Regions from separate parts of the Photobacterium sp. GB-1 genome, predicted to be linked through region 2. Evidence: predicted binding sites of a transcription regulator. Region 2 holds the regulator's gene; each other region holds the start of a gene.

Region 1 (11,335 bases), on a different contig from region 2:
TGAAAGTGCGAATGCTAGTGTTGTCACCCCTTTAAAAACTTTTTTCATTTCTATTTCCCTAAATGACCAGGTAAGTCAGTGAGTAGCGGATAATAGAGTTAACATTAAGCATGTCAAAGTTAATCGGCGTGATATATGACCACTATCACAGTAATAAATCCCTTGTTGTTGCATTAATAGCGTGACATTATCCGCGCGATTTTTTCTCTGTTCTTATCTATAGGCAATTGGAATGTCCATGCGTAGTCAATATATTGATAGTTATTACCAAGCAACAATTAATGCATTACCTGAGCAACCAGCACTCGAACAACAGATAGAAGCTGATGTGTGTATTATTGGTGGGGGTATGACAGGTTTGAATGCTGCCATCGAATTACGTCAGAAAGGTTTTTCGGTTGTCGTTCTTGAATCTCAGCGTTTAGCATGGGGGGGATCTGGCCGTAATGGTGGGCAGTGTCTCGTTGGTTACTGTTTGGGGCTGCGTGAAGTCGATGAGACCTATGGCCCTGAATGGGGAAAACAATTATGGGATCTCTCTTGTGAGGCAGTTGATATTGCACGCGAGCGTATTGAAACATTCAACATCGACTGTGATTTTCAACAAGGCTATATCGAGCTGGCATTGAAAAAGAGCCAAGAAGAAGAATTAAAATCTTGGTATGACTTAAAGCAGACTCGTTATGATTACCCAAGTGCAAGCTGGTGGGAAAAAGAACAAATTCAGCAAGTAGCGCATACCGATCGTTACCTTGGTGGGTTGTTTGATTCAAACAGTGCACATATGCACCCATTAAATTACACCTTAGGTTTAGCCAGTGCTGCAATGTCATTAGGTGCTTCGGTATTTGAAAATACCCCTGCGACTAAAATTGAAAAAGGCAATCCACATATTATTCATACCCCAAAAGGTCGTGTAAAAGCGAAACAAGTGTTATTGGCGTGTAATGCATATTTAGACGGGTTAAACCGTAAAGCACAAAGTGTCGTTTTGCCCGTTGCTTCTTATATTGCAGTAACAGAGCAATTAGGTGATCGTCAGCCTATTTCCAATATGATGGCAATGTCAGACTTAAATAACAGTCTTGATTATTACCGTCCGACACCTGATGGTCGTATTTTATTTGGCGGTGTAAATCACCCATTTAATGGTGAATACAGTGATTCAGCGGAGCGTCTACGTCAACGTATGATCACGGTATTCCCACAGCTAAAAGATGTGAAAATGGAGTACCACTGGGGCGGCTTATTTGCGGTCACTCGTTCTTACATGCCTCAAATTGATCACTTGGGGAATGATATTTATGTTGCTCATGGATACACCGGTCATGGCGTTGGTTTAACCAATATTGCAGGTAAAGTCATAGCAGAAGCAATGTCTGGCACAGCAGAGCGTTTTGATGTGTTTGCTAAGATCAAGCATGGCTGGATCCCAACACCTGAAGTGCTACGCAAGCCAGCATTAGCAATGGCGATTTGGAAAGCGAGAATTGAAGATTCGTTAGGCAAATAGCTGAAATTTACGGTGTAAACTGCATTATGTGCAAATAATTTTATTTTCTTACCGAACTATGACGACTTTTATGCAAAAAAAGTTACAATGACCTCTTACTTTCTAGTGAACAGGAAATATCATGATTGAACGTTTGGAAACGGGTGCTCGAATGAGCCGTATTGTAAAACATAACGGAACTATTTATCTGTGTGGTCAAGTTTGTGCTGATGCAACAAAAGATATTACAGAGCAAACACAGACAATGTTAGATAAAGTTGAAGCGTTATTACTACAAGCGGGAAGTGATAAAGAGCATATGCTTTCTGCAACGATTTACATTAAAGATATGAGTATGTTCGCAGAAATGAATGCAGTGTGGGATAACTGGGTTCCTGAAGGTCATGCACCTGCGCGTGCTTGTGTGGAAGCCAGCATGGCACGTGATGCTTTATTGGTTGAAATATCAGTAGTTGCAGCTGAAAAATAAGATTATAAACATCCTAATTAGGCTCAATAAAATGGCATCAGTGATGGCAATATTGAGCCTTTTTTATGTCTGCTGCTAGCTCAGTAACTGTTCTAATGTTATGGGTGAAGAGGCAAGCCCTAATCGTTGCGCAGGAGTTAATCTGTATTTATCTTGGCGACAAAGGTTATGCCAAGCGCGATAAATATCAAGCAAGGGCAATAATCCTGCAGGGCGAAGTTTACGTCTTGGCTCGTTGATCAGTTGGCTAAATTGGTCTTGAAAACGGTTTTGATAAGATGAAATAGCACGGTATGTTGCGTGTTCTAGCCATTGTTTATCTTTCGAGGTTTCTCCACCAAGATGGCAGATCCCTTTACTTGCGTTCTCTAAATGAGTAAAAGCCCACCTATCTTGCCACCAACCTAGTAGAACAATATCGACATTGTCTGGCTTATCGCCGTGTAGCCATTGTTCATCTTCAAGAACATAAACAGGATCAATTCGTTTCTTTTTAATATGCTCAATAAAAACTGAAATACAGGCAGAGCGAAGTAGTGTTTCTTGAGGCATAAAAACCGCAAGATAGTCGCTATGTTGGAACATTTGCTTTAAATAAAGGTAGTGGCTATATACGGTGTATTGAGGGTGGATCAATGTTCCTTTTGTTGGGTAATTAATGAGCCTGCCATCAGTCAATGGATTTTCCATATTGGAGCGACTAAAAATTTTCCTATAGGTTGTATCTACTCGCGCTAATATTCCTTGTGGGATAAATGTTTCTGTCAGCGTTTGATGTGGTGTAGAGAGCGCCATATAGCGAGCGTTATCTTGATAAGCATCATGGTGCTCTTGTGTTGATTCCACGGTTTCTTGTTGATAATTAATATGCTGAGCAACAACATACCCTGACTGCGCTTCTGCACTGGCAACCCATAGTACACCGTTCATACTTTTCTCTTGCAACGCTTTTATATTGGAAGCCAGTTGTACTTTATGTTGGTGCTTAAACAAGCGTTCATCAAATAGAGCAAGTTGGCGGCGACACCTTGCTGCGATGTGGTTTAATTGATCATAAAATGTTTTTGGATTTATCTCTAAGCGACGACAAATATCTCGCACGGGATAACCAGTAAATAATAACCCTAAGAGTTTTTGTTGTATAAGATGTTTATTATTACTACCAGACCAACGATCAACAAATGTTTGGTCGCATGCTTTACAACGATAACGTTGCCTGTCACCACTAAAGCCAAATGCGTGATATAAATGTCTATGTGTTAATGCTGAAAACACGTTATTTTCACAGGCGTTATTTGTGCATTTAGGAAGATCGCCGCTTTGTTGGGTTTGGTAACGTAGCGCTTCTTCTACAATATCTTGGTTATTCAATAAAGGAGGAAAAGCACCACATTCACGGCATACCAATATCGGACGATTTTTGTTTGCCTGTTGTAGCACATAGTCATTTGGATTATGTGAACCAAAGTTCTTACAACTCAATGTCTTACAGTGATTAAACTGATGGCCATTAAAAGCCAAAGGTAACTGCTCAATGGGGTTTGCTGTTGTAAGAGATGTCGACATAATCAAACCTTATTTTTGAGGGGTCTTAACAATGAGTATAAATATATTATCAAGGTTGTTACTAAGCAGGCGTGGGATTTGTGAGAAGGGGCTGAGTAAATAGTACTCAGCACTGTCAGAGAACAATACGTTTCAATAATATGTTACCTATGATTGTGTAAGACGCCACATTTTACATTATCGAGCTGGTTTCTATTAATTGAAGGTATTGATTAAACTAACATCCCTTTAGTTTTTATCTTTGTATAGAAATAAGCGGTCAACATATCGGGGAAGAATGCCTCCCGCTTATGGAGTATTTATAACGAAATTGCTGTTTCTAGTGCGATATTCATCATTTCATTAAATGACGTTTGACGATCTTCTGCACTGAGCTTTTCACCACGTTTGATATGATCAGAAACCGTTAAAATAGTCAGTGCTTTTGCACCTAACTCTGCAGCAACGCCGTAAATACCAGCGGCCTCCATATCTACGCCAAGGATACCGAGCTTTTCCATTTTATCGAAAAGATCGCTTTCTGGACTGTAGAATAAATCAGCAGAGAAAACATTACCGACACGAACAGGTACTTTCTGTGCTCGTGCTTGATTGACAGCAGTTTCTAATAAGTGATAATCCGCAATTGCTGCAAAGTCATGATCTGAGAAGCGAATACGGTTAACTTTCGAATCTGTTGAGGCGCCCATACCGATGATCACATCCATCAGTTTTACATCATCATGGACAGCGCCACAGCTACCAATACGGATAATATTTTTAACACCAAAGTCTTTAATTAATTCGTGGACATAAATAGAGCATGAAGGGATACCCATACCATGCCCCATAACTGAAATACGTTGACCTTTATAGGTACCAGTGTAGCCATACATACTACGTACATCACAAACACGCTTAACATCATCTAGGTAAGTTTCAGCAATATACTGAGCACGTAGAGGATCACCAGGCATTAGTACTGTTTCTGCAAAATCGCCAAGCTCTGCGTTAATATGTGGGGTAGCCATATATTGCTCCTAGATTTTAATAATTAACAAAGGTTATTGTTGCGTTTCAATGGAAGCAGTTTATGAGAGCAGGATGATTATTCTCGCGATCAATATCACATAATTTAGGCTGTTTTAGATAAAATAGTAAGTTGTTTACTAATTCTGTTGAAAAAGAGAGGGTGGACTTCTTTTTTGATAGTTGATTACGCAAATTTTGCCGTAAGAAAACCCAAATGATTATGATGCATGGCTATTTTGATCACTTTTGTTTTTAGGTAAAATGAATCAATATAATTAAAGCGAGCATAATTGATGTATAACCTTACGTTACTGTCTGATGGTGAAAGAACACGTATTGAATTAGATAAGCAGGCAGCTTATACCGTATGGAAAGTAAAAAACGGTAAGGTTGGCTATGAGGCATTTGCTGAACTTATTAACAATATTGACGATGATGATGAGCGAGATTTCTGTGAGAAATCAGTGACCAAATATAAACATCAAATGGGTGTTAATTAACGGTTCAGCATTACTTTTATCGGAATTTGGCTACTGCAATGGTAGCCGTTTGTTTACCTTTCGCGAAAATTCTCCTTTTTAAGAAAAGAATAATATATTCTCAGATATGCTTTAAAGACTACCTTTTTATCGTGAGACAAAAGATGAAAAACATAGTCTTAATTTGTGATATTGATGTAAAAAAAGGTAGTAGTTTTTTGGATTTTTTAATTCAGCTACCGGATTCAAACAAACACTTCATTTTATTCGCACGATCTATTTCAGATGACGCTTATTCTGTCTTAAAATCAAAAAACTATACCTATTCCGCTTTTGCAAATTCCGCCCAATTATTTGCTTTACTACTACGTTATCGTCCTCATCTTATCCATTTCCATTTTTATGGTATTGGTCACCTTTATACATTTATTGCCCGCATTTTTTGTTCGAAAATTGTGCTTACCATGCATAATTCACCACCAAAACACGTTGAGATAACAGGATGGCGTCGATGGAAGCAATGGGTTCTTGGTATGCCAATTACTCGTCTTTGTGCGATTTCACCTTTTATTCAGCGATGGTTAGAAGCGTTTATGCCCTCTGAAAAAATAGTGCTGATTAATAATGGTATAAATTTATCGCGATTTAACTATAAAAAATTACCGCCAATTACGAATAAATTACGTTGTTTTTATATCGGAAGTTTGAGTGCAGAAAAAGGAATCCACTACTTATTAGATCTCTTTTCTCAACCAGAATTAGCAACGATTGCACAATTAGATATTTATGGAGATGGAGAACTGTCTGAGCAGGTGAAGCTCACAGCCTATCGAGAAAATTCGATTTATTACCATGGGCGTTCAGCAAAAATTGAGCAGGATTTACAACACGCACATATTGTATTAATGCCATCTTGTTGGCAGGAAGCTTTCGGATATGTCGCCGTTGAAGCAATGGCAGTAGGGCGACCAGTTATCGCTGAACCTATCGGTGGGCTTGCCGAGATTTTTACCGATAAACAGCAGGGTTGGTATGTGTGTTTTGAACAAAGAGATCAGGTACAAAAATTGCTTCAGTTTCTTTATAGCCAAAATAAATTGCTTGAATGTGTTGGTTTAGCTGCGAGAAGAAAGGTAGAACAAAAATATGATATCGCAATACAAATCGCCCAAACTCACGCATTGTATTCATCTTTGATTGGACAATAAAGTGCTTTAAATAAGTCGTAAAGGTGGTGATTAATGTTAATAACGCATCGAATTCGTGCTTATATCAAACAACAAAACACGCCATTAAGCCGATTGTTATACCGAGTTTCAAAATGGTTCGTTTATGGTCAACTGCCTGATTTAGCATGGATATATCGGCCTATTTATGTTCTTTATCGATTAGCGAGTTTCACTTTCCAACGCTTATTGAACATTTTTCTATATCTTCCTATGTTACAGGCACGGTTAGAACATTACAGCCCTGGGTTGAGTTTAGAAAATGGCTTCCCTTTAATTCAAGGGCCGATAAAAATTTATATTGGTAATAATACTTGTCTAAACGGAGCCCTGAGTATTCACGGCCATCCTGATAGTGGTTGTTGCGAAATAAGAATAGGTGAAAATTGCTATATTGGTTGGCAAACCGGAATTTCAGTTGGAAGGAAAGTACTTATCGGCGATAACGTTATGATTGCAGGAAGAACGAGCATTAATGCTCATAGCGGTCATAGCCCGGGTTTAGACAGGTATGAACCGCCAGTAATGGCTGATTTAGTGATTGAAGACGATGTATGGATCTGTACTGGTGTCAATATTGTAAAGCCTGTCACTATTGGACGTGGCTCAGTTGTTGCTTCTGGATGTGTCGTCACTAAAGATGTGCCGCCAAATGTATTGTTTGCAGGTAATCCTGGCAAAGTCATTAGGATGTTAAGGGGGAATGAATGAATATATTTTATTTTAGTTACTTTTCCCCACCGTTATTAAATGTTGGTGCAAACAGAAGTCGACGATTTAGTGAGTCTTTAACGCGTTTAGGACATCGAGTGGTGGTCTTTCGTGAAGCCCGAGATCATCGGTTTGCTAATGTTGATAATAAAAATAAGATAGAACTTCTCGCAGATATCGTTCCTGTATCTTCATGGAATATTGATTGGTGTTGGAAATGGCCAACAATTATTCACAAACAATGTTATCGTTTAAGACATTGGCGCTCACCAGAAAGAGATGGTGATATTGCTAAAAAGTATTGGTTGATTGATATGCATTGGGGCTGGATATTCCCTGCTCTTTATAAAGCATGGCAAAAAAGTAAATCGATTAAACCGGATGTGATTGTTGTTTCTTGCCCTCCTTTTAGTAGCGCTTTAATTGGTAGGCTGCTCTCAAAATGGCTCAATGTTCCTTTGGTGTTAGATTTTCGTGATGCGTGGTCGCAAGCGAGTTATTTTTCCGATGAAAATGACGTTAAATCTGAACAAAAAATAATGCAGCAAGCGAGTGCTTTAATAGTGACGTCGATGGCTGATTATCACACTTATCAATCTTTATACCCCCAACATAGTGTTCGTTATATCCCTAATAGTTATGATCAAATCCTTGATCATGTTTCCGATAATCATAAGGTGTTGACCCTTGGTTATAGCGGGACATGGGATGGTTTTAGGCGCAGCGCAAAAGGCCTATTTAAGCAATTAGCGCAGTGTGATTTTCCTATTCGCCTTATCAATGTAGGTGATGTTCAAGATGAAATGATGCAGTTGATACGCGAGTATAAATTAACCGATAAGGTTGTAATGATAGGTGCTCAACCAAAAGAAAAGTTACACGATATTTTATCGCAATGTGATGTGTTATTTATTCAAAAAGGTAAACCAGATAAAGGTAAAGCGGATACGCATTTAGCGACTAAAGCGATAGATTATGTGGCAAGTGGCAAGCCGATTTTAGCTGAATTACCCGATGGTGAAACATCAGATTTTTTAAGACGACACGCCACACAACTTTATGAAGTGTCAATAGAAGAGCCAGCGATCTATTTAGATCAACTAAGACATTTATATCAATTGTTTGAGCGTAATAAATTAAGCGTAAAAAAACCGTCTTCTGATTTTTACTACCAGTATGGTTGTGAAAAATTAGCGTCTGACTTTATTCAGGTATTAACAGATGTCACAACTTCTAGCTTTACTGAGCGAGTTAAAACATAACGGTGCTGTTGTACTACCGGAATGTATTACAAAAGATGAATTAGTTAAAATGCAAAGGATCTTTCAATCTCAATTGGAGCGCCCTGCTTTTAACTCATGGACAGGGTATGCGCAAACGGATAGAAAACGATTAATGGTCGAACAACTATTAACATTAGATCCTCATTTTTGCCAACTGCCCTTAATGCCATTAATTAATAGTCTTATTGTTGAATATCTAGGGAAAGATGTTTGTTTGCAAGAAGCGAAAGGCTGGCAAAGTCTTCCGTTTAAAGACAATTTTCATCCACTACATCGTGATGAATGGTATTGCACTGAATATTATCAATCTAAGTCTATTCCAAGATCATTAAAATTAGCTTGTTATCTTGATGATGTAGAGTCAGGAGCATTTGCGTTTGTTGCTGGTTCTCATCGGCATCAGTATCAGGGGCAAGTAGGGGAGTTGCACCATCAAAAAACTGAAGATTATGAATTAACAAGAGTAATTGGTAAGGCTGGAACGCTCTTTTTGTTTGATCCAGAGTGTTTACATCAACAAAGTTATCCAAATTTGACAGCAAGAAATGCGCTGTTTTATCACTTTTTTTCTCCTTCTGTGGTGTTGTCAAATAATTTCACGCAGTGGGGGCGCTTTCAACGTTTGTTGATAGAATCAAGCTTTTTATCGGGACTAAATCATCAGCAATTGGCTTTCCTTGGCTGTTCTCGGCAACCTTGCAATGATATTCCGGATATACAGCATTTTTTGAGCTTAACTAAGCCGTTGAATATAGCAGTGCGTTCTTTGAACGAGGCGCACTTTTTGTTCGAGAAAATCAAAGCGAGATTCTTTGGTAGATAGAGTTAATGGTGGTGAGTCATCTCTTTCGATTATTTTTGTTATTAAATAATGCTTAAATAACAAATAACGTTGTTTTGATAAGCGATTTTTTCATATTATAGTCCATTATATTGATGAAAATACGATCAGTAATCAATGAAACGAGTAGTTGCTGTATTTACCTATTCTTCTTGGTTATAGGGTAGTAAAGGTGTGGTTACAGTATTGCAAGTATGTATGGATATTGTCGAATAGTAATGAATTCAGTTATACAAATATCACAATTAATCGATATTAAACAACACATTAATTACAAAAAAACATTATATATGACGATAAAATGAAACTTAGAACATTATCTATCGAGTAAGAATGCTTATTGGATAGTTATTTAGTATCATTATCGTAGTAATTGATTTAATGGTGAACAACGTGAAAACAACAGATTTTTCGGCAGTAGATGATGATAACGGTGATGTTATGCTTTCAATGCGTGCAGAGCAGCGATCTCAATCTACAAAAAAGTCGTCGTTAACTGCAAAATCATCGAGTCAAGCAGGGGTAGCAACGAGATCTAAACGTTTAACGGATTGTCCTGCTTGTGAAGGTATTGTGTCTCGTCGTGCACATTTTTGTCCTCACTGTGGTGAGCCTGATCCTTCTCGTCATATGCAACGCTCTAAATGGGTATCGCGATTGATTTGGACTGCAATTATTGCGGCGGGTTGCTGGTATGCCTATGACCAATTAATGCCATGGGTTATTGAACGTCTGAAGTGATTTTTTAGAAAATTTATAAAAAAACCGACACGAATGTCGGTTTTTTTTTATCTGTAGCATTTGATTAACTAAGTTTGTGATAAGGTAATTTCTTCAATTAGTTAAAACCAAATGTCATACCAGCAGCAACGCCCACATTATGATTAGAGTTATATGATGTATCTAACGTCATAATAGTATCAGGCGAGGTATTAATTTTAGCGGCTAATGCAATAGCATCTTGATCGCCATAGTAACCAAGTCCCATACCAATATTATATTTGCGGTTTGGTTTAACTGTGATAGCTGCCATTGCCATAGCAGATGCAACTCCCGCATCTTCTCTATGTTGTAAACCTTCTAATTTCTCATTAAAAGTATTTGAGAGTTGATTTATACGTTGATCTGTATAGTTATTAGCACTCTGCAATGTTTGCTGCGACTTTTCATCCGTATACTGTTTCGAACGGTTGTAATATTCGAGCACATGGCTGTTGGTGTAGTTCACAGACTCTTGATGTAACTGACTAATATTATTTGCATTTGTATGAATTTCTGTACTGTTTGTTGTAATGGTTTGGCTATTGTTACCTATAGCTATTTTGTTGTTGTTAACACCGACAGTATTTTGTTTTATGCCACTGCTGTTATCTGCTATTTCCGTTTTATTGGTCGTAATGGCTTGGCTATTGTTAGTGATATTATTGGCATTATTACTAATGCTCGTTTTGTTATTTGTAATTGATTGCGTATTTGAACGAATATTCGTCTCATTATTGGCAATTGAATTTTTATTAACATCAATAGCTTGTGTGTTTTGGTGGATATTAGCCGTATTGTTTTTTATATCACCAGCATTGTTTTTTATATCACTGGTATTGTTTTTAATGTTATTAGTGTTATTGCTAATATTTTCACTATTGTGGCTTATTTCACCTTGTAAGGCATCCTTTGCCTTAGTTAATTGGCTAACATTGACTGCGTCAGTAGCATTAATACCTGCGCTAACATTAGTAAGACGACGCGTTAGATCTGTATTTGTTACTTGTATTTTCCCGTTAACGATTTTTCGGTTGACGACTTCACCACCAAAGCTCACCGTATTCTTTTCTTCTGCTTTGCTGTTATTACCAATAGCAATACTGTTATTTGTCGCATACGCCTTAGTACCGATAGCAAGCCCATCATTAGCATAAGCCTGAGTACCAATAGCAACGCCATTATTAAGTGAGTTCGTGCTAGTACCAATAGACTCTGAATTATCTTTAGCGTGACTGTAATCGCCAACAGCAAGAGAATAATTACCAACGTTGACATTAGTGCCAAGTCCAACGTTATGTGAACCTGTAATAACAGGGGATGAGCCAACAACAGTATTATTATATTGATCATTTGGTAGCTGTGATTCTGTCTTATTTATAATAACATTACTACCTGATGTACTTGTAGCATCCTCTTGTACACTAGGTTGCGAGACAGACTGTGGTTGAGCTAAAGAGTTATTCTCCGTAGTTAC
Region 2 (11,335 bases):
ATAAACTACGTGAAGTTCGTAAACGTATTGATGCATCAGGCCGTGATATTCGTCTTGAAATTGATGGTGGCGTGAAAGTTGATAATATTCGAGAAATTGCAGCTGCTGGCGCAGATATGTTTGTCGCGGGCTCTGCCATTTTTAATGAACCTGATTATAAAGTCGCGATAGACAAAATGCGCGCAGAATTAGCTGAGGCTAAATGCTAATGGTATTTGAAAACATCAAGTTTATAGCGTTTGATTTAGATGGCACATTACTCGATAGCGTACCTGATTTAGCAGATGCTGCTGATAAAACGATGCGTCACCTTGGACGAGAAGGCGTGACCGTAGAGCAAGTTACCACTTGGATCGGTAATGGTGCTGATATTTTAATTGGTCGCGCATTAAGCCGAAGTGTTGATGTCGATCCAACGATTGATCCAGAGCTACAAAAAGAAGCTCGCCAATTATTTGATCACTACTACGAGCTTGGCGGTCATGTAAAAAGTGCATTGTATGCAGATGTAAAAGCGACACTCGCTGCATTTCATCAAGCGGGTATGTCAATGGCGATTGTAACCAATAAACCGTCGCAATTTGTCCCGCATTTACTTGAAGAGCATGGCATCAGCGAGTATTTTGTTGATGTGATTGGTGGTGATACTTTCCCACTGAAAAAACCAGATCCTTATGCACTGCATTGGTTAATGGAAAAACACAATATTGCCGCGTCTGAGATGTTAATGGTGGGTGATTCTCGCAATGATATCTTGGCAGCAAAGGCTGCAACATGTCATTCGTTGGGTTTAACCTACGGCTATAACTACGGTCAGCCTATTGCAGATAGTGCACCTGATGTTGTGTGCGATCACTTCAAGCAATTAGCAAATGTGGTTAAACTAGGCGACTAGTACGTTCCAGTGTACACTGGCTAACAAAGTAAAAAGCGGGAGTATGCCTCTCGCTTTTCTATGAATAAGAAACTAACAGGATTGTCTGATCATGAGTAAACCCATTGTATTAAGTGGCGTACAGCCTTCTGGTGAATTAAGTATTGGTAACTACCTAGGTGCGCTGCGTCAGTGGGAACAGATGCAAGACGATTACGATTGCCAATACTGTGTGGTTGATTTACATGCCATTACAGTACGTCAAGATCCTAAAGCGCTACATGAAGCAACATTAGATGCATTAGCGATTTGTTTAGCGGTGGGGGTTGATCCACAAAAGAGCACGTTATTTGTTCAGTCACATGTGCCGGAGCATGCTCAACTAGGCTGGTTATTAAACTGTTACACCCAAATGGGTGAGCTAAGTCGTATGACGCAGTTTAAAGACAAATCAGCGCGTCATGCGAATGATGTAAACGTGGGCTTATTCGGTTACCCAGTATTGATGGCAGCTGATATTTTATTATATGGCGCACATCAAGTACCTGTAGGTAGCGATCAGAAGCAGCACTTAGAGTTAGCTCGTGATATTGCTACACGTTTTAATAATTTGTATGGCACAGAAGAAAGTCCAATTTTCCAAATTCCTGAGCCGTACATTCCATCGGTTGGTGCGCGTGTCATGAGCCTACAAGACGCGACTAAGAAAATGTCGAAGTCTGATGATAACCGTAAGAACGTGATCACTTTGTTGGAAGATCCAAAATCGATTCTTAAGAAGGTTAACAAAGCACAAACTGATGCAGAAACACCACCACGCATTGCATTTGATACCGAGAACAAAGCAGGGATCTCAAACCTAATGGGTCTGTATTCAGGCGCAACAGGCAAGACGTATGCTGAAATTGAAGCACAATATGCAGGCGTTGAAATGTATGGCCCATTTAAGAAAGATGTGGGTGAAGCATTAGTTGCTATGCTTGAGCCAGTACAAGCTGAATACCATCGTATTCGTGCTGATCGTGCTTACCTTGATAGCGTAATGAAGCAAGGTGCTGAAAAAGCTTCTGCACGTGCGGCTGAAGTACTGAAAAAAGCATACCAAGCGGTAGGCTTTGTTGCTCGCCCTTACTAACGAGTAACGATAGATAGATTAAGCAGGGCATTTGCTCTGCTTTTTTTATGGTTTGCGTTTCTAGTGATGTGTTGCACAATAGGGCGCAGAATAGAAAAGGTCGCTGTAGATATATGCTGTTAATTATTGATAACTATGATTCATTTACTTATAACCTGTATCAATACTTTTGTGAGTTAGGCGCTGAGGTTAAGGTTGTCCGTAATGATGAGATTGATCTCGCAGGTATTGAGTCGCTAGCACCCACCCATTTAGTCATCTCTCCTGGACCTTGTACCCCAAATGAAGCGGGTATATCACTACAAGCCATTGAATACTTCGCTGGTAAATTGCCTATTTTAGGCGTGTGCTTAGGCCATCAATCGTTAGCACAAGCTTTTGGTGGGGATGTGGTACGAGCAAGGCAAGTGATGCATGGTAAAACCTCTCCGATCAAGCATAATAATACCAGTGTGTTTGAAGGGTTAAATAATCCATTAACAGTGACTCGTTATCATTCCTTAGTCGTTAAACAAGATACGCTGCCAGATTGCTTTAACATTACAGCATGGACTGAGCGTGAAGGGGAACTTGATGAAATTATGGGGATCGCTCATAAAACATTGCCGTTAGAAGGGGTGCAATTTCATCCCGAGAGTATTCTAACGGAGCAAGGGCACGCCTTATTAGCCAACTTTCTTAAGCGCTAGATTTCGAATTAAATCGCGATTTTTATTATATTCCTGTCTTAAAATCGCGATATCAACCACACATCTTCTATTTTTATATTTCCAACTCTCATTTGTTGAAATTGCAAAGCTATTCACTAGCATATTTCTCTGTGCTATTCATTTCCTGATAGGAAACACACCTTTTTGTCTTTGTTGGTTAATAAACTTGCCGAGATAACGCATAACTATGTCAGTTTTATTAAAAAAAGCATCGTTGCCAAAGAGCAAAAAAAATATTCTGCTATTGGCAAAGGTTAATAAAATGTAAATACTATGATTATAGCGTTATACACAGAAGGATAATGTGATGACTACAGAGCAAAGAGTAGAACGTAATTTATTTGATGAGGTAATGGTACCTTGTTATTCACCTATGGCTGAGATCCCAGTACGTGGCAGTGGTGCGCGAGTATGGGATCAACATGATCGTGAATATGTCGATTTTGCCGGTGGAATTGCGGTGAGTTGTCTGGGTCATTGCCATCCAATTATGGTTAATGCATTAAAAGATCAAGCCGATAAGTTATGGCATTTAAGTAATGTGTTAACTAATGAACCTGCATTGCGTTTAGCGAAAAAACTCACTGAGTTATGTTTTGCTGACAAAGTCTTTTTTGCTAACTCGGGAGCTGAAGCTAACGAAGCGGCACTGAAATTGGCTCGCCGTTATGCGGTCGATAAGTTTAGTGCTGAAAAAGATCAAATTATTGCCTTTCATCAAGGTTTTCACGGTCGTACTTTTTTCACCGTTACTGTTGGTGGGCAAGAAGCTTACTCAGATGGTTTTGGCCCTAAACCTCAAGCGGTAACGCATATTCCTTATAATGACTTATCAGCTTTAGCTGAGATTATGTCTGAGCGAACTTGTGCGGTGATGATGGAGCCATTGCAAGGTGAAGGTGGTTTGGTTAGCCCGAGCGTTGAGTTTGTTCAGGGCGTGCGTGAGTTATGTGATAAGCACCAAGCCCTATTGATATTTGATGAAGTCCAAACTGGCAATGGTCGTACCGGTGATTTTTTTGCCTATCAAGGCTTAGGTGTAACACCTGATATTTTAACGACGGCTAAGTCACTGGGTGGTGGTTTCCCAATTGGCGCAATGCTTACCACAACAGCATTAGCAGAACATTTAAAAGTCGGTACTCATGGTTCAACGTATGGCGGTAATCCGTTAGCATGCGCTGTCGCAGAAGCGGTAATTAATGAAGTGAGTAAACCCGATGTTCTAGCTGGCGTGAAAGAGCGTGAACAGTGGTTCCGTGAAGGGCTGACAGCGATTAATGCTAAATACCCAATTTTTGCTGAGATCCGCGGTAAAGGTTTACTGCTGGGAGCGTCTCTCACAGAAGAGTGGCAAGGTCGTGCACGTGACATTCTTGTTCAAGCTGGCAAAGAAGGCTTAATGATGCTAGTTGCTGGTACGAGTGTTGTGCGCTTTACGCCATCGCTAGTGATTGAAAAAGCCGATGTGGATGAAGGTATGGCTCGTCTAGAACGCGCTATCGCAACACTCTATAACGCCGAGTAATTCTACTTTGCATTGCTGCTGGCAGTTGAGGAACGACTGCCAGTTATCTTATAAGACTTATTGTTATCCATCTAGTTAGTGACAATAGTCACTACCTGCATCAGGAGGGAAGTCGATGCTGGTTATTCGTCCTATCATCGCTGATGATTATTCTGCACTCATGCAGTGCGCTGAAGAATCAGGTCATGGTTTTACTTCATTACCTGTTAACGAAGAAATGCTTCGTAACCGCATTGCTCATTCAGAGCGCAGCTTTGCCAAACATGTCGTTCGCCCTGAGGATGAAGGCTACCTGATGGTCGCTGAAGATACAGATACCGGCGAGATAGCAGGTACTACTGCCATTGAAGCGGCGATTGGCTTAGAAGCCCCTTTTTATAACTATCATCTAAGTACTGTGGTTCATGCCTCGCGCCGATTAGGGGTCCACAATACCGTACAGTTACTGACATTAGGTAATCACTACACCGGAGATACCGAGCTTTGCACGTTATTTTTACGTACACCATGGCGTGAAGGTTTAAATGGTCGTCTATTGTCTAAAGCGCGCTTTTTAATGATGGCAGAGCATCGTCATCGTTTCGCCGATGTGGTATTTGCTGAAATGCGCGGTGTTTCCGATGCAGAAGGGAACTCACCTTTTTGGCAATGGCTAAAAGATAACTTTTTCTCGATTGATTTTATTCATGCTGACTATCTAACGGGGATCGGAGCAAAAGGCTTTATTGCGGACTTAATGCCTAAACTTCCGATATACGTCAATTTATTGAGCAAAGAAGCCCAAGCGGTTATAGGTCAAGTTCATGACAACACGCGTCCTGCATTACGCTTGCTAGAAAATGAAGGATTTTCATGCCGTGGTTATGTCGATATTTTTGATGCAGGCCCGACGGTTGAATGTGATGTACGTAATGTTGAAACGGTTCGCCACTCAAAGCGTTATATCGTTGAAATTAACGATCATCAAAGTGAACAGCAGTGCCTAGTGGCGAATACATCATTTACTGATTTTCGTGCGGTTGCGAGCCCACTGGAAATCAATGATAAAGCGCAAACCGTGGTTATGACGCAAGAGGTCGCTGATACTCTCATGGTTAATACCGGTGAGCCTGTGCGCTTTATTGAGCTGTAAAACTACGAATATAAAGAGGGGAGAAAAGTATGAGTCAATGGATTGCGGGTCAATGGGTTGATGGTTTAGGTGATGAGATGGCATCGCTCAACCCCTTTACTGATGAAGTGATTTGGCAAGGCCGAGCCGCGACAAGTGAGCAAGTCTCGCAAGCGGTGAATGCCGCGCGTGAAGCATTACTTCAATGGCGTCATACTTCCCTTGTTGAGCGCCAAACCATCGTGGAAAAATTTGCTGAGCTGGTGAAAGCCAATAGTGAAAATATTGCCATTACGATAGCAGAAGAAACGGGTAAACCGTTATGGGAGACGCGAACAGAAGCAGGAGCAATGGTGGGGAAAGTGGCGATTTCTTTACGTGCTTATCATGAACGGACAGGCCAACGCGAGAAAGATATCGCAGGTACCACAGCAGTTGTACGTCATCGACCATTAGGGGTGATGGCTGTATTTGGGCCTTATAATTTCCCCGGTCATTTACCCAATGGCCACATCGTACCTGCATTGCTTGCAGGTAATACGGTGGTATTCAAACCTTCTGAATTAACGCCTAAAACGGCTGAAGTTGTAATGAAACTCTGGCAACAAGCCGGATTACCTGATGGGGTTATTAATCTTGTGCAGGGAGCTCGCCCAACTGGAGAGGCACTTGCGGCTTCAAAAGATATTGATGGTTTATTATTTACGGGCAGTGCCAATACTGGGCATATTCTGCATCGCCAATTTGCAGGTCAACCGGGCAAGATGCTGGCATTAGAAATGGGGGGGAATAACCCGATGGTGATCTCCAATGCTTATGGTGATCTCAATGCTACCGTTTATACCATTTTACAATCTGCTTTTATCAGCGCAGGACAACGGTGTACTTGTGCTCGCCGACTATACTTACCCTTGGGTAGCGAAGGGGATGCGTTGTTGGCAGCTTTAGTGGAAGCAACCAAAGCGATTGTGGTCGATGGACCATTTGCCGAGCCTGCACCGTTTATGGGGCCTCAAATCTCCCGCCAAGCCGCAGACAATATTGTGCAAACTCAACGACAATTAGTATCGCTTGGTGGCGAAGTATTGGTAGAGGCAAAGCGCGGACAGGGAGCGGTGGTTACACCTGGGATCGTTGATGTTACGAATATCGAAAATTTACCCGATGAAGAATACTTTGGCCCATTATTGCAGGTAGTGCGTTATCAAGATCTTGCTCAAGCCGTGTGTCTTGCGAACGACACCCGTTATGGCTTATCAGCCGGGCTTGTATCAACCGATGATAGTGAATGGCAATATTTTATTGATCATATTCGCGCGGGGGTTGTAAATCGTAATCGCCAGTTAACGGGAGCGAGTGGAGATGCACCGTTTGGTGGCCCAGGAGCATCTGGTAATTTACGCCCAAGTGCTTACTACGCTGCTGATTATTGTGCTTACCCAATGGCATCAATGGAAGGTGAGGCAACATGCTTACCTGAGCAGTTATCTCCGGGTATTTCACTCTGAGACTAATAGGTTCACTGTATTACTTACAGTAAGGATTGTGCAGCATGGAACAATTATTTACCGCGTTATGGCAAGATTATACTCAGCGATTATGCCCTTCAGCGCTGAATATTCGGCAATTACTTACCGAAGATGCGTCACTTAGAAATGATCATATTGCGTTGCGTACCTTTGCACTACCTAAATGTGGTTTAGCAAGATTAGCGGCTCCATTTATTGCGGTAGGTTATAAACCCAAAGGTCGATATCATTTCAAAGCGAAAAAGTTATATGCAGAGCACTTTGAACATCCCGATCCTTCTGCGCCTAAAGTATTTATTAGTGAACTGCAATTAGGGTTATGTTCAACAGAGTTACAAACAGAAGTACGTCAGCTTGTCGATCAAGTTGATGATGCTTATTTTGCTGATCCTGCTTTTCTTTCTCAAGGTAAACCATGGCAGTTAAGCCGTGATAGTTATCAGTTTTTAAATGCAGAAAGTGAATATGCAGGGTGGGTGGCAGCGCATGGTTTTGGTGCTAATCATTTTACTGTTGATATTAATCAGCTTGAGCAATTTAATGAAATTTCTGAAGTGAACCATTTTCTCGAATCAAGTGGTTTTGACATTAATCAGGCGGGAGGTGCGGTAAAAGGCGATCCTACTGTGATGTTAGAGCAATCAGCAACCATGGCTGATAAAGTCATGGTCACGTTTTCTGATGGTGAGATGTTGGTCTCTGGCGGATTTTATGAGTTTGCTAAACGTTATTTACAGCCAGATGGTGAGATTTATACCGGGTTTGTAGAAGCTTCGGCAGATAAGATCTTTGAAAGTACTTATAACTCTTGAACAGTGTAAACAAGGCAATAAAAAGCAGCCAATTGGCTGCTTTTTTTTAAATCTGTTAATTATCGAGGGGCGATCCCCAAATACCACTGTCTTCAACAGGACAGCGACGTAAACCTGTTTGCTGTTCTAAATAACAACGACGGTCACTAAAGCCTGTCATCTCAATAGTTGTAGGTTGAGGAGCGATAGCACCAGGTACAGTGGTGTAGCTATTCGGGGCAAAACGTTCAATATCCATATAAAAACCAAAAAAAGATGAAGTCCATTCATTGCTTGAATTTAGCATTTAATTTGAGCAATACAAATTAATTAATGGCATTAATGACACACTTTTTAAAGGTATTTATGGGGGGATTATTAATCAATAAGAAATAAAAAAGCCGCAACAGTGTGCGGCTTTTTTCGTACGGTTAAAGACGTTAAAAATTAACGCGTACCGTAAACAACAATCGTCTTACCGTGAGCAGAGATAAGGTTCTGCTCTTCAAGCATTTTCAGAATACGACCCACTGTTTCACGAGAACAGCCAACAATTTGACCGATTTCTTGACGAGTGATCTTAATCTGCATGCCATCAGGGTGCGTCATTGCATCTGGTTGTTTTGCAAGATTTAGCAATGTCTGTGTGATACGACCTGTAACGTCTAAGAATGCCAAATCACCTACTTTCTGGCTTGTCACTTGTAGGCGACTTGCCATTTGAGCAGATAAGCGCATCAGAATATCAGGGTTAACCTGAATTAACTGACGGAATTTTTTGAATGAAATTTCTGCTACTTCACAAGGACTTTTCGCACGAACCCAAGCAGTACGCTCTTGATCTTCTTCGAATAAGCCAAGCTCACCAATAAAGTCACCTTGGTTTAGGTAAGAAAGGATCATTTCCTTACCTTCTTCATCCTTGATTAGTACAGCAACAGAACCCTTCACAATGTAGTACAACGTTTCTGCTTTCTCACCTGCGTGGATCAGCGTACTTTTCGATGGGTACTTGTGAATATGACAATGGGAAAGAAACCACTCTAAAGTTGGATCTGTTTGCGGTTTACCTGGAACCATATTACTAACTTCCTCTGCATTTGTTGCCCAACAGCATTGGTTTCTTTTCTAACTTTTATCACGAGAAAAAAAACTGCCTACTGATAGGGTATCCATTCAGCCGCTGGGCTGCAAGCTAACTTGAATAAGTTAGAGTGTATCCTTTTTCTGCGCCTTTTTCTTGATATTGATCTAGTAGATTCGTTCATTTCATATGGATAACTGTGCACAGGATCACAATGCGGCGAGATAATTTTAAGTGGTGCGATAAGTAATGATTATTACGACGATTTTTAGAGAGGAAAAAAGTTGTTATTAAGGCGGAGAATTAGGATTTACATTCATTATTTAATCAATAAGACTAGAGACAATTATTGGGCGTTTGAATAAGGATTAAGCGATGCAGTCCCGAGTAAAATGGGTAGAAGATATGACTTTTTTAGGTCAATCTAGCTCCGGTCATAGTGTAGTCATGGATGGTAATGGAGGGGATAAAGCTCCAAGTCCAATGGAATTGGTATTAATGGCGGCGGGAGGGTGTAGCTCAGTAGATGTTGTCAGTGGTTTACAATCCCAAGCGCAAAATATTGTGGGTTGTGAGGTTCTTATTTCAGCTGAGCGTCGAGAGCAAGCGCCACGTTTATTTACCGCAGCCAATTTGCATTTTATTGTTTCAGGTTTTGATTTAAATGAAACCTTAGTGGCTAACACCATTGCTGATTCTTTAGAGAAATATTGCTCTGTATGCTTGATGATTGGTGAAAAGGTTAAGTTGACTCATTCGTATGAAATCATCACTGCTTAATAATGATTGAGATGAAAAAGGTTGGTGTTTGTGCCAACCTTTTTTCTATTTATTTTCGTTTGTGCAAACTTAACTGATTTTCCCTGTATTAATCAGTTTCTCGATAAGGGGGCGCATGATCAATTCCATTGCAAAACTCATTTTTCCACCAGGGACGACAAGCGTGTTATGACGTGACATAAATGAGCCTTGGATCATGGAAAGTAAATACGGAAAATCGACATTATTTAAACCGCGAAATCGGATCACAACAAAGCTTTCATCTAAGCTTGGGATCCCTTTGGCACTCACCGGGTTTGAGGTATCAACGGTTGGTACACGTTGAAAGTTGATATGTGTGCGTGAAAATTGCGGAGTTAAATAATTTAAGTAATCGTCCATGGAGCGAACGATTGACTCCATCACCGCTTCGCGAGAGTGCCCTCGATCTCTCGTGTCACGAACAATTTTTTGGATCCACTCCAAGTTAACAATGGGTACCATGCCAATAAGAAGATCAACATGCTGTGCGACATGGATCTCGCCATCGACAACCCCACCATGTAAGCCTTCATAAAAGAGTAAATCAGTGTTTTCTGCTAACTGTTGCCACGGAGTAAACGTTCCGGGCATTTGGTTGTAGGGTACGGCTTCGTCAAATGTGTGTAGATAACGGCGAAAGCGGCCAGTGCCATCTTCACCATATTGTTTGAAAAATTGCTCTAATTGGGCAAAGTCATTGGCTTCTGAGCCAAAATAGCTGATATGTCGACCTTGCTCTTTAGCTTTGCGGATCTCAGTGTCCATTTCAGGGCGGGTATAGCGATGGAAGCTATCGCCTTCTAGCCATGCCGCATTAATGTTCATCATATTGAACATCTTTCGGAATGCTTCAGAAGTCGTCGTGGTTCCTGCTCCTGATGAACCAGTAACTGCAATAATAGGATGTTTTGCAGACATGACTAACCTTGTCGTTGTTGATTATCGAAAGATAAATGAGAAAGCAGGCAATAATAAAATTACCTGATCGGGCAACAATGCTACTACAAGTTAACAGGGATGTCGGGATTGAAAAGTGAAACTGCTAGCGGAGGCAAGTTTTGAGTCGTAACTCTCTGGGCACGACTCACATTAATAAAACTTATTGCAACTGATTGCGTAATTTTATGTCGACAGATTCATGCAATTCAGAAAATACAATCACAGCATCACCGGATTTCAGTTGCTGCATCACGTAATTCACTTTGTTTTCTAAGCTCATTTCAACTTCACCGTAATCAGTGCCTTCACGTAGCACAAATTGTTCAATCAGGTTAGTCAGTGTTTCTGGGGCGATATCTTGCCAAGGAATGATCATTTTATGTCTCGTCGACTGCGTTACTGATACGCGCAGTATATGATAAAAATATCACTAGCCCTATTGAGGAGTGGTGAGTTTGGTTTTAAACCATGTTGGAACGCTGTGTTCGAGCCAAAACGTCGGTTTAAAAATAGAACCACTAACGAACCCAACATGGCCACCTTTTTCATATAAGTTGTAGTCGATATTACTCGGCAATGGTTGTGATGGGATCACCGATTCGGTCATGAACGGATCGTCTTTGGCATGGATAATCCGCAGTGGTGTACTGATCAAGTTGAGCTGTTGAAGGCCACTACAACGTTGATAATAATCGTCAGCATCAATAAAACCATGGAGAGGAGCGGTAATGTGCTGATCAAATTGCCATACCGTATTTATCGCAGCTAATTGCTGGTGGGTGATGGGCATTTTATCTTGATGAAGTGTTATTCGTTTTGCCATTGTGCGCTTC
Region 3 (11,335 bases), on a different contig from region 2:
TCATGGCGCAATTACCCAGTATGGTCATGATCGTATTGCCGTCATTGTTGGAACAACCACCTCAGGGATCAGCGATGGTGAACAAGCGTTAACCAGCCAAAAAAACACCCAAAATTTTCCAACCGACTATCACTACCACCAGCAAGAGCCTTCTAATACAGGGCAATTTATCGCTGACTATTATCAGTTAACCGGTCCTTGTTACACCTTATCAACCGCTTGCTCGTCTAGTGGGCGGGTATTTTTATCTGCCAAGCGTATGTTAAAAGCTGGGGTAGTGGATGCTGTTATTGTCGGTGGCGCAGATACTCTCTGTCGTTTAACGCTTAACGGTTTTCATGGTTTAGATTCACTCTCTAGCACCTTATGTAACCCCTTTAGTGATAACCGTAACGGCATAAATATTGGTGAAGGTGCCGCTTTTATGTTGCTAGCTCGCACGCCTGATGAACGCCAACCCGCTCCTCATATTGCGTTACTCGGTATCGGTGATAGCTCTGATGCTCACCATATTTCAGCACCACACCCAGAAGGTACTGGTGCAGAAATGGCAATGCGAAAAGCCCTTAAAGATGCCAAACTTACCCCTGAAGATATTGGTTATATCAACGCCCATGGAACAGCAACCCCGTTAAATGATGCAATGGAAGCAAAAGCGATTGCACGCGTTTTTGGCAATCAAGTCCCTGTAAGTTCAACCAAACCATTAACAGGACACACGCTAGGTGCCGCTAGCGCAGTTGAAGCGGCCATTTGCTGGCATTTACTGCGTTACGACTTACCGCTACCAACACAAATTAATGATGGTGCTGTCGCAGACGATCTGCCAATCCAATTAGCACCTGTAAATACGGCATTCACCAAACCTGTCATGTTAAGTAACTCATTTGCATTTGGTGGTAACAACATCAGCCTTATTATTGGACGTACCGATGACTAATTGCCCTCCATTACATCAACTTTTACCCCATGAAGCACCGATGATCCTTGTTGATGATCTGATTGATGTGGGCGAAAAACATATTCATTGTCGTGTCGCGATCAGTCGCCATTGCCTCTACTTTGATTCAGAAACACAGTCGATCCCCGCTTATGTTGGGATCGAATTTATGGCGCAAACCGTCGCAGGTTGGTCTGGTTTCCACGCATGGAAAAAAGGTGAAGATGCCCCCATTGGTTTTCTGCTAGGTTGCCGTCGCTACCACAGTGAATGTAGTGCATTTCAAGAACACGAAATTTTAGACATTCATGCCGAACAAATTATGGAAAATAACGGTATGGCTGTTTTTGACTGCAAAATCATTTGTCATCAGCAAATCGTCGCAAGCAGTCAACTCAATGCCTTTGTTCCCTCAAAATCACAATTAGAACAAATGCAACTAGATAACAATAATAGGAAAAACGCATGACTCAACACGTACTCGTAACAGGTGCCAGTAAGGGGATCGGTCGCGCAATTGCTATACAGCTCGCTAAAGATGGTTTCACTATCGCCGTTCACTACATGAGTGATAAACCAGGCGCTGAAGCAACATTAGCCTCGATTACTGACGCTGGCGGCCATGGTCGCCTTATTCAATTTGATATCAGTGATCGTCAGCAATGCCGCGAGCAGCTTGAAGCCGATATCGCCGAACATGGTGCTTATTACGGTGTCGTCAGTAACGCAGGGATCACCCGAGATACCGCCTTCCCTGCGATGACAGAACAAGAATGGGATGGCGTGATCCACACGAACCTTGATAGCTTCTACAACGTGTTACACCCTTGTGTAATGCCTATGGTGCAAAAGCGTAAAGGCGGCCGCATTGTGACCTTAGCATCGGTTTCAGGGATCACCGGTAACCGAGGGCAAACCAATTACAGTGCCGCAAAAGCGGGGGTGATTGGCGCAACTAAGTCATTAGCGCTAGAGCTTGCTAAGCGTAAAATTACAGTTAACTGTGTCGCGCCCGGCCTGATTGATACCGGTATGGTCGATGAGCACGTAAAAGAACACGCACTCCCACAAGTGCCTCTTCGTCGTATGGGAGAGCCTGAAGAAGTAGCAGGACTGGTGAGTTACTTAATGTCTGATATTGCAGGCTATGTGACTCGCCAAGTGATTTCGGTAAACGGAGGTTTAGTATGAGTCGTCGCGTTGTTGTCACTGGTATGTCGGGTGTAACAGCCTTTGGTAACGATTGGGAACATATCGAACCTAAACTTCGTGCTTGTGAAAACGCCACTATTTATATGCAAGATTATGAGCTTTATGACGGCTTAAATACCAAACTTGCAGCTCCTATTGAAAATTTTACATTACCGAAGCATTACACCCGTAAAAAAATCCGTTCAATGGGGCGTGTTTCTAAACTATCAACACTGGCGACAGAAAATGCACTGACTCAAGCTGGGTTACTGAACAATGAGGTACTGACAAACGGTCAAACGGGTATTGCCTATGGCTCATCAACCGGTAGTACGCCTGCAATCAGTGCATTTGGTGTAATGCTAAATGAGAAAAGTACCCGTGCTATCACCGCGACAACTTATGTTCAAATGATGCCACATACAACAGCTGTCAATGTCGGCTTATTTTTTGAATTACGTGGCCGTGTTATTCCCACAAGTAGTGCATGTACTTCAGGAAGCCAAGCGATTGGTTACGCCTATGAAGCGATTAAACACGGTTATCAAACCGTGATGGTTGCAGGTGGCGCAGAAGAGCTTTGCCCAACAGAATCGGCGGTATTTGATACCCTGTTTGCAACGAGCCTTAAAAACGATGAACCAAAATCAACACCACGACCTTATGATACGGATCGTGATGGCTTGGTAATTGGTGAAGGTGCTGGCACATTAGTGTTAGAAGAATACGAGCATGCCGTTGCACGTGGCGCTAAGATCTATGCCGAAGTGGTAGGATTTGCGAGTAACTGTGATGCCGCCCATGTAACACAGCCACAAAAAGAAACCATGCAGCTTTGTATGGAGATGGCACTGCAACAGGCAAATTTATCGCCAAGTGAAATTAGTTACATTTCAGCACATGGTACTGCAACCGAAAAAGGTGATATTGCAGAAAGCCAAGCCACAGCGAGTATCTTTGGCAACAACACTCCAATTAGCTCTCTGAAAAGCTATTTAGGCCATACCCTTGGGGCCTGTGGTGCGATTGAAGCGTGGCTAAGTTTAGAAATGATGCATGGCGGCTGGTTCAGCCCAACGCTTAACCTTGAGAACGTTGATCCTGAATGTGGTGATTTAGACTACATTCGTGGCGAAGGTCGCAACCTTGATTGCCAATATATTATGAGCAACAACTTTGCGTTTGGCGGGATTAACACTTCCATTATCTTTAAGCGAATGTAACTTAAGATACTCTAACGATACCGTATCTATACCATTATAAATAACCATGCTTGAACATTTTATCACTTCTCAAGCATGGTTAATTTCAATCGTATTATTGCTGTTTTAAAAACGTAATTGCCTGATCTTTTTCTTCTGGCAGGAAGAATTTAATGTCTATTTTACGAAACAGCTTATCTTCCACTTTTACGATTTTTTCTATCCATTTTTTCTCTGCAACAACAGCCACTTTTGCTACATGTGATATTCCCGCATGAAACAAATAGCGCACTTCTTCTAGCAATGCTGAAAATTCAATCCCATCAAAATTGTCAATCTGCTCAAAGATAACAACTTTACCGTGTAATTCTGTCTTCGCCTGAGCATCAAACAAAATACGTTTCATATCATCTTCAGTCACTTTGCCATCAATTGAAAAAGCCACGGCATTATCAATATCTAAGTTAATCATAGTTAACATTATAAGTTTCCTTAATCCATCAAGAAATGATGAAAATACTATGCGCTTTTTAAATGAAAACGACAGTAATTAAAGAGCATAATTAAGGGAAATGACATTTCAGAAAGATCGTATATTCAAGAGAACGATAAACGTTAAATAGAATAGTAAATACTCAATAAATACCTGAAGGTATATATATCAATATATAAATACACTCACAGCGACATATAAATATCAACATCATAAGTATAATCACTATTTATTATTTATATCCCCATCAGTAAATAACGACACAAACTGTCACACCATGCCGAGCTTAGTTACAGCAGAATAATAGAAAACAAGATGCATAATATTGCTTTTAAGTCTTTAAAAAGGTTCTTCGTGAATACTTTAACAACCAAAACAATTTAGAGCTCTAACCACTTAACTTTCATTTATGTACATCAGAAAACGAGATCTTGCTCAAATAAATTACGATTATTCAACTTTTATTCAGATAATTATCATCCTGATAGGTAATAATACCCACCAAATTATTTAGAGCTCAAAGGAATAGACTCTTAATATGGACATATCAACACCTTCGGTAATGACTTCCGATACAGGTGAAGACCAGATACAAAAGTGGACTTTTTCAACACCAACAGCTCATGATGGCGATGACGTTTTTACGTTGATCGCAAACAGTCCCCCTCTCGATACCAATTCATCTTATTGTAATTTTCTTCAAACAACTCACTTTAGTAATACGTGTGTTATAGCAAAAGATGATGGTGGTGAAATAGCAGGTTTTATCTCTGGTTACCCAAAACCTAATCAGCCAAATACTTTATTTATATGGCAAGTTGCCGTTGCTCCTCAATTTCGAGGAAAAGGGCTCGCCTTTACCATGTTAGATAACCTGTTAAGTCGAGACTCTCTAAATAATATTACCGCTATAGAAACAACCATTACGGAAGAGAATAATGCTTCGTGGGCGTTATTTAATAAACTTGATGCACGTAATGGTAACAATGGCGAAGTCAGTACATTTTTAGACAAGAATATACATTTTAAAGGCAAGCACGATACGGAATTGTTGTATCGCATCCCTTTAATTCAAATTAAACAGAAAGGATTATAACGGCCATATCATGGATATTTTTAAGAAGCAGGAATCTAAAGTTCGTTCTTACTCAAACAGTTTTCCCGTCGTTTTTACTAAAGCAAAAGGGAGTTGGCTTGAAACCGAACAAGGAGATCGTTACTTAGATTTTCTAGCCGGTGCTGGATCACTGAACTACGGCCATAATAACCCTACTTTAAAACAGGCTTTGCTCGACTATATCGAACAAGATGGGATCACTCATGGTTTAGATATGCACTCGACAGCAAAGGCTAATTTCCTTGAAGCATTAGAACGCAATATTTTAGCTCCTCGCCAACTGAATTACGTTACTCAATTTACCGGCCCAACGGGTACTAACGCTGTAGAAGCGGCACTAAAACTTGCGCGTAAAGTGAAAAAACGTAGCTCTATTGTGGCTTTCACCAATGGTTTTCATGGTTGTACAGCTGGAGCGCTAGCTGCAACAGGCAATCAACATCACCGTCAAGGTGCAGGGACAAGTTTAAACAATGTTACTCGTATTCCATTTGAAGGTTATGCGGACATTGATGGCCTTAAATTGTTTGAAACTATGCTAGCGGATAATTCAGCAGGTATGGACAAGCCAGCCGCTGTCTTGATTGAAACAGTACAGGGCGAAGGCGGCTTAAACGTTGCGTCTAACCAGTGGTTACAACGATTAGAAAAAGTCTGTAAACAAAATGATATTTTATTGATTGTTGATGATATTCAAGCAGGCTGTGGCCGTACTGGTACCTTCTTTAGCTTTGAGCCGTCAGGTATTAAACCAGATATGGTTACCCTATCTAAATCAATTGGTGGTTACGGCTTACCAATGGCAATCGTGCTATTCAAACCAGAGCTCGATATTTGGAACCCAGGTGAGCATAACGGCACATTCCGTGGCAACAATCACGCATTCATTACAGCAACGAAAGCACTCGAAACCTATTGGGCTGATGACCAACTAGAAAAGCACGTTGCAACATGCTCAAACATTATTGCTAACGTCATTGATAAATGCCTACACGACCATCCTGATATGTTTGTGCAAAGAAAGGGTCGAGGCATGATGATTGGTATTGAGTGTAATAATGGCGATCTGTCTAGCCAAATCACCAAAGCCTGTTTTGAAAATGGATTAGTGATTGAAACCGCGGGTCCTAATGATGAAGTCGTGAAGTTCTTTAGTCCACTCACCATTACAACGGCAGAGCTTGAGCAAGGCTTAGCAATTTTTGAAAATGCGGTTGAGCACGTTGTTGCTAAAAACTTTAGAAAAGCATCGTAATTTAAGGACGAAAAATGATTGTTAGAACATTAGATGAATGTCGAGACAGTGAACGCCGTGTAGCTTCTGAAACTTGGGAAAGTGTTCGTATGCTGCTTAAAGATGACAAGATGGGGTTTTCTTTTCACATCACGACAATCTTTGAGAACACTGAAACCCATATTCATTATCAAAATCACTTAGAGTCTGTTTACTGCATGAGTGGTGAAGGTGAAATTGAAGTTGTTGGGGGCGAAACTTACCCAATTAAACCAGGTACACTATATATTCTTGATAAACACGATGAGCATTATTTACGTGCTTATAAAGACAAAGAAATGGTGATGGCTTGTGTATTTAATCCGCCAATCACAGGCAAAGAAACACATGATGAAAACGGTGTTTATCCACTCGTTGACTAAAACATTACGTGTATAGCCAGTGCACTTTCAGCGAAAAAAAATCCCTGTATAGCAAAGCTGATACAGGGATTTTTCTTGCGTAATATTAGATAATATTAATCGAATTCAACCAGATTTTTTTGATATTGCTGATGTTGCTGTTGTACCGCTTCTGACGGACGACCCGTTGCTTTACTTACCACCACAACCGCAACAGTGGCAAAAATAAAGCCAGGAATGATCTCATATAAGTCAAACATTCCACCTGTTAGTTGCTTCCATACCACAACGGTGACCGCACCTGTCACGATACCTGCAATCGCACCATAACGGTTCATCCCACTCCAGTACAAACTTAATAGCAATACAGGGCCAAATGCCGCACCAAACCCCGCCCAAGCATAAGACACAAGACCTAAAACGGAGCTATCAGGGTTTAATGCTAAAACGAAGGCAACAATTGATAATGCAATAACCGCAATACGCCCAACCATAACAATTTCGTTGCTTGACGCTTGTGGACGAAATACTTGTTTATAGAAATCTTCAGCCAATGCCGATGAAGAGACTAACAACTGAGAGTCCGCAGTACTCATGATCGCCGCTAAGATTGCCGCTAGTAAAATACCGGCCATCACGGGATGGAAAATCGCATTCACTAACAACATGAAGACTTTTTCACTATCCGCTAACTCACCACCAAGGTTGCCATCAACATAAACAATACCCGTTAAGCCAACTAACAACGCACCAATCATCGACAGAGCCGTCCACACCACGGCAATACGACGCGCCGTACCAATGTCTTTATTTGAACGTGTCGCTTTAAAACGCGCAAGAATATGAGGCTGACCAAAGTAACCAAGCCCCCAACCTAATAGTGACAAAATAACCATAAATGATAATGGCTGGCCTTTAATATCATGCCAGAGCGTTAATAATTCAGGGTTCTTGTTATGAAGCGTTTCTATTAGCTGAACGGGATCGGCATTCATCGCTGCGATCGGCACAATAAGCAATGCAGCTGACATCAATAGGCCTTGCACTAAATCAGTCCAAGATACCGCAAGGAACCCCCCAAATAAGGTATACGTTACAACACACAAAGTACCGATAAATAGCGCGAGCGTGTAATCTAAACCGAAGACGGTTTCAAATAGTTTTCCGCCTGCCACTAAACCAGCACTGGTATAGAAAAGGAAAAAGAGCAAAATAAAGAAGGCGGAAATCGTTTGGATAAGCTTTGAATTATCATCAAATCGACGTGATAAAAACTCAGGTAAAGTCAGTGAGTTGTCTGCTGTTATACTATAAGTGCGCAGGCGTTTAGCACAGATCAGCCAGTTCAACCACGTCCCCAGTAATAGGCCACCAGCTAGCCATAATGACTCAAAACCAGCGATATATGCATATCCCGGTAATCCTAATAATAACCAACCACTCATATCCGATGCTCCTGCAGATATCGCAGAAGGCCAAGGACCTAATGAACGCCCACCGAGAAAGTAATCACTGGAGCTCGATGTGCGTTTATAGGCGATATAACCAATCGCTAGCATCCCTAGTAGATACGCTACAAAGGTCGCTGTAATCGCGAAGTTATTTTCAATCATAAGTTGTACTTCCTGTTAAGTGGCCTTTGTTCATGGCAAAGGCCTATTATCATATTAAGCAAGGTCTGGTCAGTCGGTTTCTCCACAACCAAGCTCTAATAACGTTGCATTACCGCCGACGGCTGTAATATTGATGGTTCTGGTACGTTCAGTGATAAAGCGTAAACAGTAACTTGGGCTACCAATGACAGGTAGATGATCAAAATCGGTTTCTGCCACTAATTGCGCTAACTGTCCGCTTCTCGCCGCTAATTGACGCGCTAAGCTCAACGCACGTTCAGCAGTACCGCTATAAGCAACTGCTGCAACCTCTTCACTTTGAATTAACGATTCAAGCTCAATGTCCTCAATAACACTAAGTACATTGGCGACACATCCTGCCGGCTCTAGCTGACTGAGAATGGCACCAGTATTTAAAGGGTGATCAGGCGATAAACACAACATAACGCTGTTACCACACACCAATGCAGTGGCGATTTGAGCAATCACCACATGATTAGCGACGTCATCGCTTGCAGTGACAACAAATACGCCGCGTCCAACACAATAAAGCGTGTTACTTTCACCTGTTGGCCCTGGCATTACTTGCATTTCAGCCACCATTTCCAGTGCATTATTACACTGAAAATTCACCATCATCGCAGATTGATTATCTAGCGATTTTGCCCAGCGGCGTAGAATAGCGATTCGCGTTTCAAAGTCCAGATCATTCCATACCGAAAACGCAAAAATGCTACTTTGTAGTGATTTTTGTAATTGCGGAGATAACGCCATTAACTGTGAATTATTTTTCATCGTTTACTCCTTCCATCTCGCATTGATGAGTAACATTGATTGGCGCAATCGTTGACTGCATAAAACGATACAAATAATGAGGCCCGCCCGCTTTTGGTCCTGTTCCTGATAACCCTCGACCACCAAAAGGCTGGACGCCAACAACGGCGCCTACTTGATCGCGATTGATATAACAATTACCGACTTTTGCGCGTGACGCTATTTCACTATAGGTACGCTCATTTCGACTATGTATTCCCATTGTTAAACCAAATCCTGTTTGATTAATTTGATTAACGACTTGATCAATCTCGCTCGCCTTAAAACGCACAATATGCAGAATTGGGCCAAAGTGCTCTTGCTCTAATAGGTTAATATGTTTAATTTCAATGGCCGTCGGCGGAACAAAATCGCCATTCGCACAGCTTTCTGACAGCGGCGTTTGGCAAATCAATCGTGCTTGGTTTTTTAACGATTCAATATGAGTAAGCAGCTTTTGCTTTGCCGCACGATCAATGACAGGCCCCACATCGGTAGCATGTAATTGCGGATCCCCAACCTTAAGTTCAGCCATCGCCCCTTTGATTAACGTGATCACACGTTCGGCAATATCTTGCTGAATAAAGAGGACGCGTAATGCTGAACAACGTTGACCGGCAGAGGCAAACGCGGAACGTAATACATCACGTACGACTTGTTCCGGTAGTGCTGTACTATCAACGATCATTGCATTTTGACCGCCCGTTTCGGCAATGAATGGGACTGGCGCACAGTCACGTGCCATTAAGGTACGATTAATCAATTGCGCTGTGGGTGTAGAACCTGTAAAGGCGATACCAGCAACACGCTCATCTGACGTCAACTGATGGCCTATCTCACGACCCAATCCTGTTACTACTTGAATAACACCTTGTGGAAGACCAGTAAGCAGTAGTAATTCAATAGCACGACAAGCAATTAATGAGGTTTGCTCTGCAGGTTTCGCCACGACGGTATTACCTGCAACTAAAGCGGCACACACTTGACCTAAGAAAATGGCCAACGGGAAATTCCAAGGGCTAATACAAACAAAGACACCACGCCCTTGATAGGTCATCTCTTGATCGACACCATCAAAGCTAGTGATGCGTTTAGGCTTAGCAAAATTAGTTTGTGCCTGCTCTGCGTAATAACGACAAAAATCTACCGCTTCACGAATTTCATCAATGGCATCGTGGATAGTTTTACCTGCTTCACGGTGACACAACGCCACTAATTCTGCTTGATGTAATTCAAGTTTATCGGCCAATAGCAATAAGTAATTTGCACGATCGCTTGCAGAACGTTGTGACCAATCAGCAAAAGCGTCATGGGCAGATGCCATTGCGGTATCCACTTGTGATGATGTGGCATAGATCAGTTCACCCACCACTTCCTCACGATCATAAGGTGCCGTCACGCAAACTCGCTCGGCAGCTAAAATAGCCTTTGGTTTTCCATTCAAAATAGGCGAGGCTTTCCACCTCACCTTATCAAAGGCACGTACCGCCTGATGAAATGGCTGCCACTGTGATTCAATATCAATATTAATACTTGATGAGTTTTTACGTTCAGCGCCAAAAATATCTATCGGTAATGGGATCAAGCTATTGTGCAGTGTCTTACGTTGCTTAAGCACATCAACAGGGTGTTGTGTGAGATCGGCAATTGGACAATTAGCATCAACCAAGCGATGAACAAACGAACTATTGGCACCATTTTCTAATAAACGACGAACAAGGTATGGCAGTAAGTCTTTATGGCTTCCCACTGGTGCATAAATACGTACCTGTGTTTTATGCATATCCATCACATGGTTATATAGCGCATCTCCCATGCCATGCAGGCGTTGGAATTCAAAGTAAGAATGCTTCGCCATCGCGACAATAGCACTGATCGTGTGAGCATTATGAGTCGCAAATTGTGGGTAGATCAGCCCTTTTAAAGGCTCAGATAGTAGAAATCTCGCACAGGCTAAATAAGAGCTGTCTGTCGCTTCTTTACGAGTAAAAACTGGGTAGCCATTGAAGCCTGCTTGCTGACAAAGTTTCAGTTCACTATCCCAATAGGCGCCTTTTACTAATCGAAGTGGAATCACATCACCTTGTTGTTTAGAAAGGGCAGCAAGCCACGCTAATACAGGTAGAGCACGTTTCGAATACGCTTGTACAACTAAACCGAAACGCCCCCAACCTTTTACTTCTTTTGCGCGATACAGTTTTTCAAATAGCTTTAATGATAATTCTAATCTGTCTGCTTCTTCAGCATCTATCGTGATCCCAACGTTATGCTCGCGGGCAAAAATTAATAGCTCAAGTACGGAATGGTACATTTCCTCTAACACACGCGCTT

Evidence for each region. Region 2 encodes CRP, which controls carbon source genes, mostly activating them, when cyclic AMP is high. Its sites were predicted from a motif close to TGTGANNNNNNTCACA; they were not measured.
Region 1: the regulator CRP is predicted to act here: its motif matches at 4,643-4,658, upstream of deoD (purine-nucleoside phosphorylase).
Region 3: the regulator CRP is predicted to act here: its motif matches at 4,251-4,266, upstream of ectA (diaminobutyrate acetyltransferase).

What each region holds. Positions count from the first base shown of each region.
Region 1 covers NZ_PYOB01000010.1:104,861-116,195, reverse strand. The annotation lists gene C9J45_RS12055 (PotD/PotF family extracellular solute-binding protein) at 1-48, opposite strand, end outside; gene C9J45_RS12050 (NAD(P)/FAD-dependent oxidoreductase) at 239-1,513, shown strand; gene C9J45_RS12045 (RidA family protein) at 1,635-1,982, shown strand; gene C9J45_RS12040 (lactate dehydrogenase) at 2,058-3,548, opposite strand; gene deoD (purine-nucleoside phosphorylase) at 3,848-4,558, opposite strand; gene C9J45_RS12030 (DUF3283 family protein) at 4,853-5,059, shown strand; gene C9J45_RS12025 (glycosyltransferase family 4 protein) at 5,191-6,246, shown strand; gene C9J45_RS12020 (acyltransferase) at 6,280-6,975, shown strand; gene C9J45_RS12015 (glycosyltransferase) at 6,972-8,237, shown strand; gene C9J45_RS12010 (phytanoyl-CoA dioxygenase family protein) at 8,197-9,081, shown strand; gene C9J45_RS12005 (hypothetical protein) at 9,493-9,840, shown strand; gene C9J45_RS12000 (YadA-like family protein) at 9,938-11,335, opposite strand, start outside.
Region 2 covers NZ_PYOB01000007.1:137,899-149,233, forward strand. The annotation lists gene rpe (ribulose-phosphate 3-epimerase) at 1-209, shown strand, start outside; gene C9J45_RS10255 (phosphoglycolate phosphatase) at 209-895, shown strand; gene trpS (tryptophan--tRNA ligase) at 987-2,009, shown strand; gene C9J45_RS10265 (aminodeoxychorismate/anthranilate synthase component II) at 2,123-2,698, shown strand; gene C9J45_RS10270 (aspartate aminotransferase family protein) at 3,027-4,247, shown strand; gene astA (arginine N-succinyltransferase) at 4,363-5,379, shown strand; gene astD (succinylglutamate-semialdehyde dehydrogenase) at 5,409-6,866, shown strand; gene C9J45_RS10285 (DUF1338 domain-containing protein) at 6,911-7,699, shown strand; gene C9J45_RS10290 (hypothetical protein) at 7,755-7,937, opposite strand; gene crp (cAMP-activated global transcriptional regulator CRP) at 8,126-8,758, opposite strand; gene C9J45_RS10300 (OsmC family protein) at 9,138-9,542, shown strand; gene C9J45_RS10305 (phosphoribulokinase) at 9,612-10,481, opposite strand; gene C9J45_RS10310 (YheU family protein) at 10,663-10,878, opposite strand; gene C9J45_RS10315 (hydrolase) at 10,939-11,335, opposite strand, start outside.
Region 3 covers NZ_PYOB01000009.1:101,546-112,880, forward strand. The annotation lists gene C9J45_RS11495 (beta-ketoacyl-[acyl-carrier-protein] synthase family protein) at 1-940, shown strand, start outside; gene C9J45_RS11500 (hotdog family protein) at 933-1,409, shown strand; gene C9J45_RS11505 (3-ketoacyl-ACP reductase FabG2) at 1,406-2,131, shown strand; gene C9J45_RS11510 (beta-ketoacyl-ACP synthase) at 2,128-3,354, shown strand; gene C9J45_RS11515 (STAS/SEC14 domain-containing protein) at 3,449-3,814, opposite strand; gene ectA (diaminobutyrate acetyltransferase) at 4,365-4,922, shown strand; gene ectB (diaminobutyrate--2-oxoglutarate transaminase) at 4,933-6,198, shown strand; gene C9J45_RS11530 (ectoine synthase) at 6,213-6,599, shown strand; gene putP (sodium/proline symporter PutP) at 6,695-8,191, opposite strand; gene C9J45_RS11540 (aldehyde dehydrogenase family protein) at 8,261-8,986, opposite strand; gene putA (bifunctional proline dehydrogenase/L-glutamate gamma-semialdehyde dehydrogenase PutA) at 8,976-11,335, opposite strand, start outside.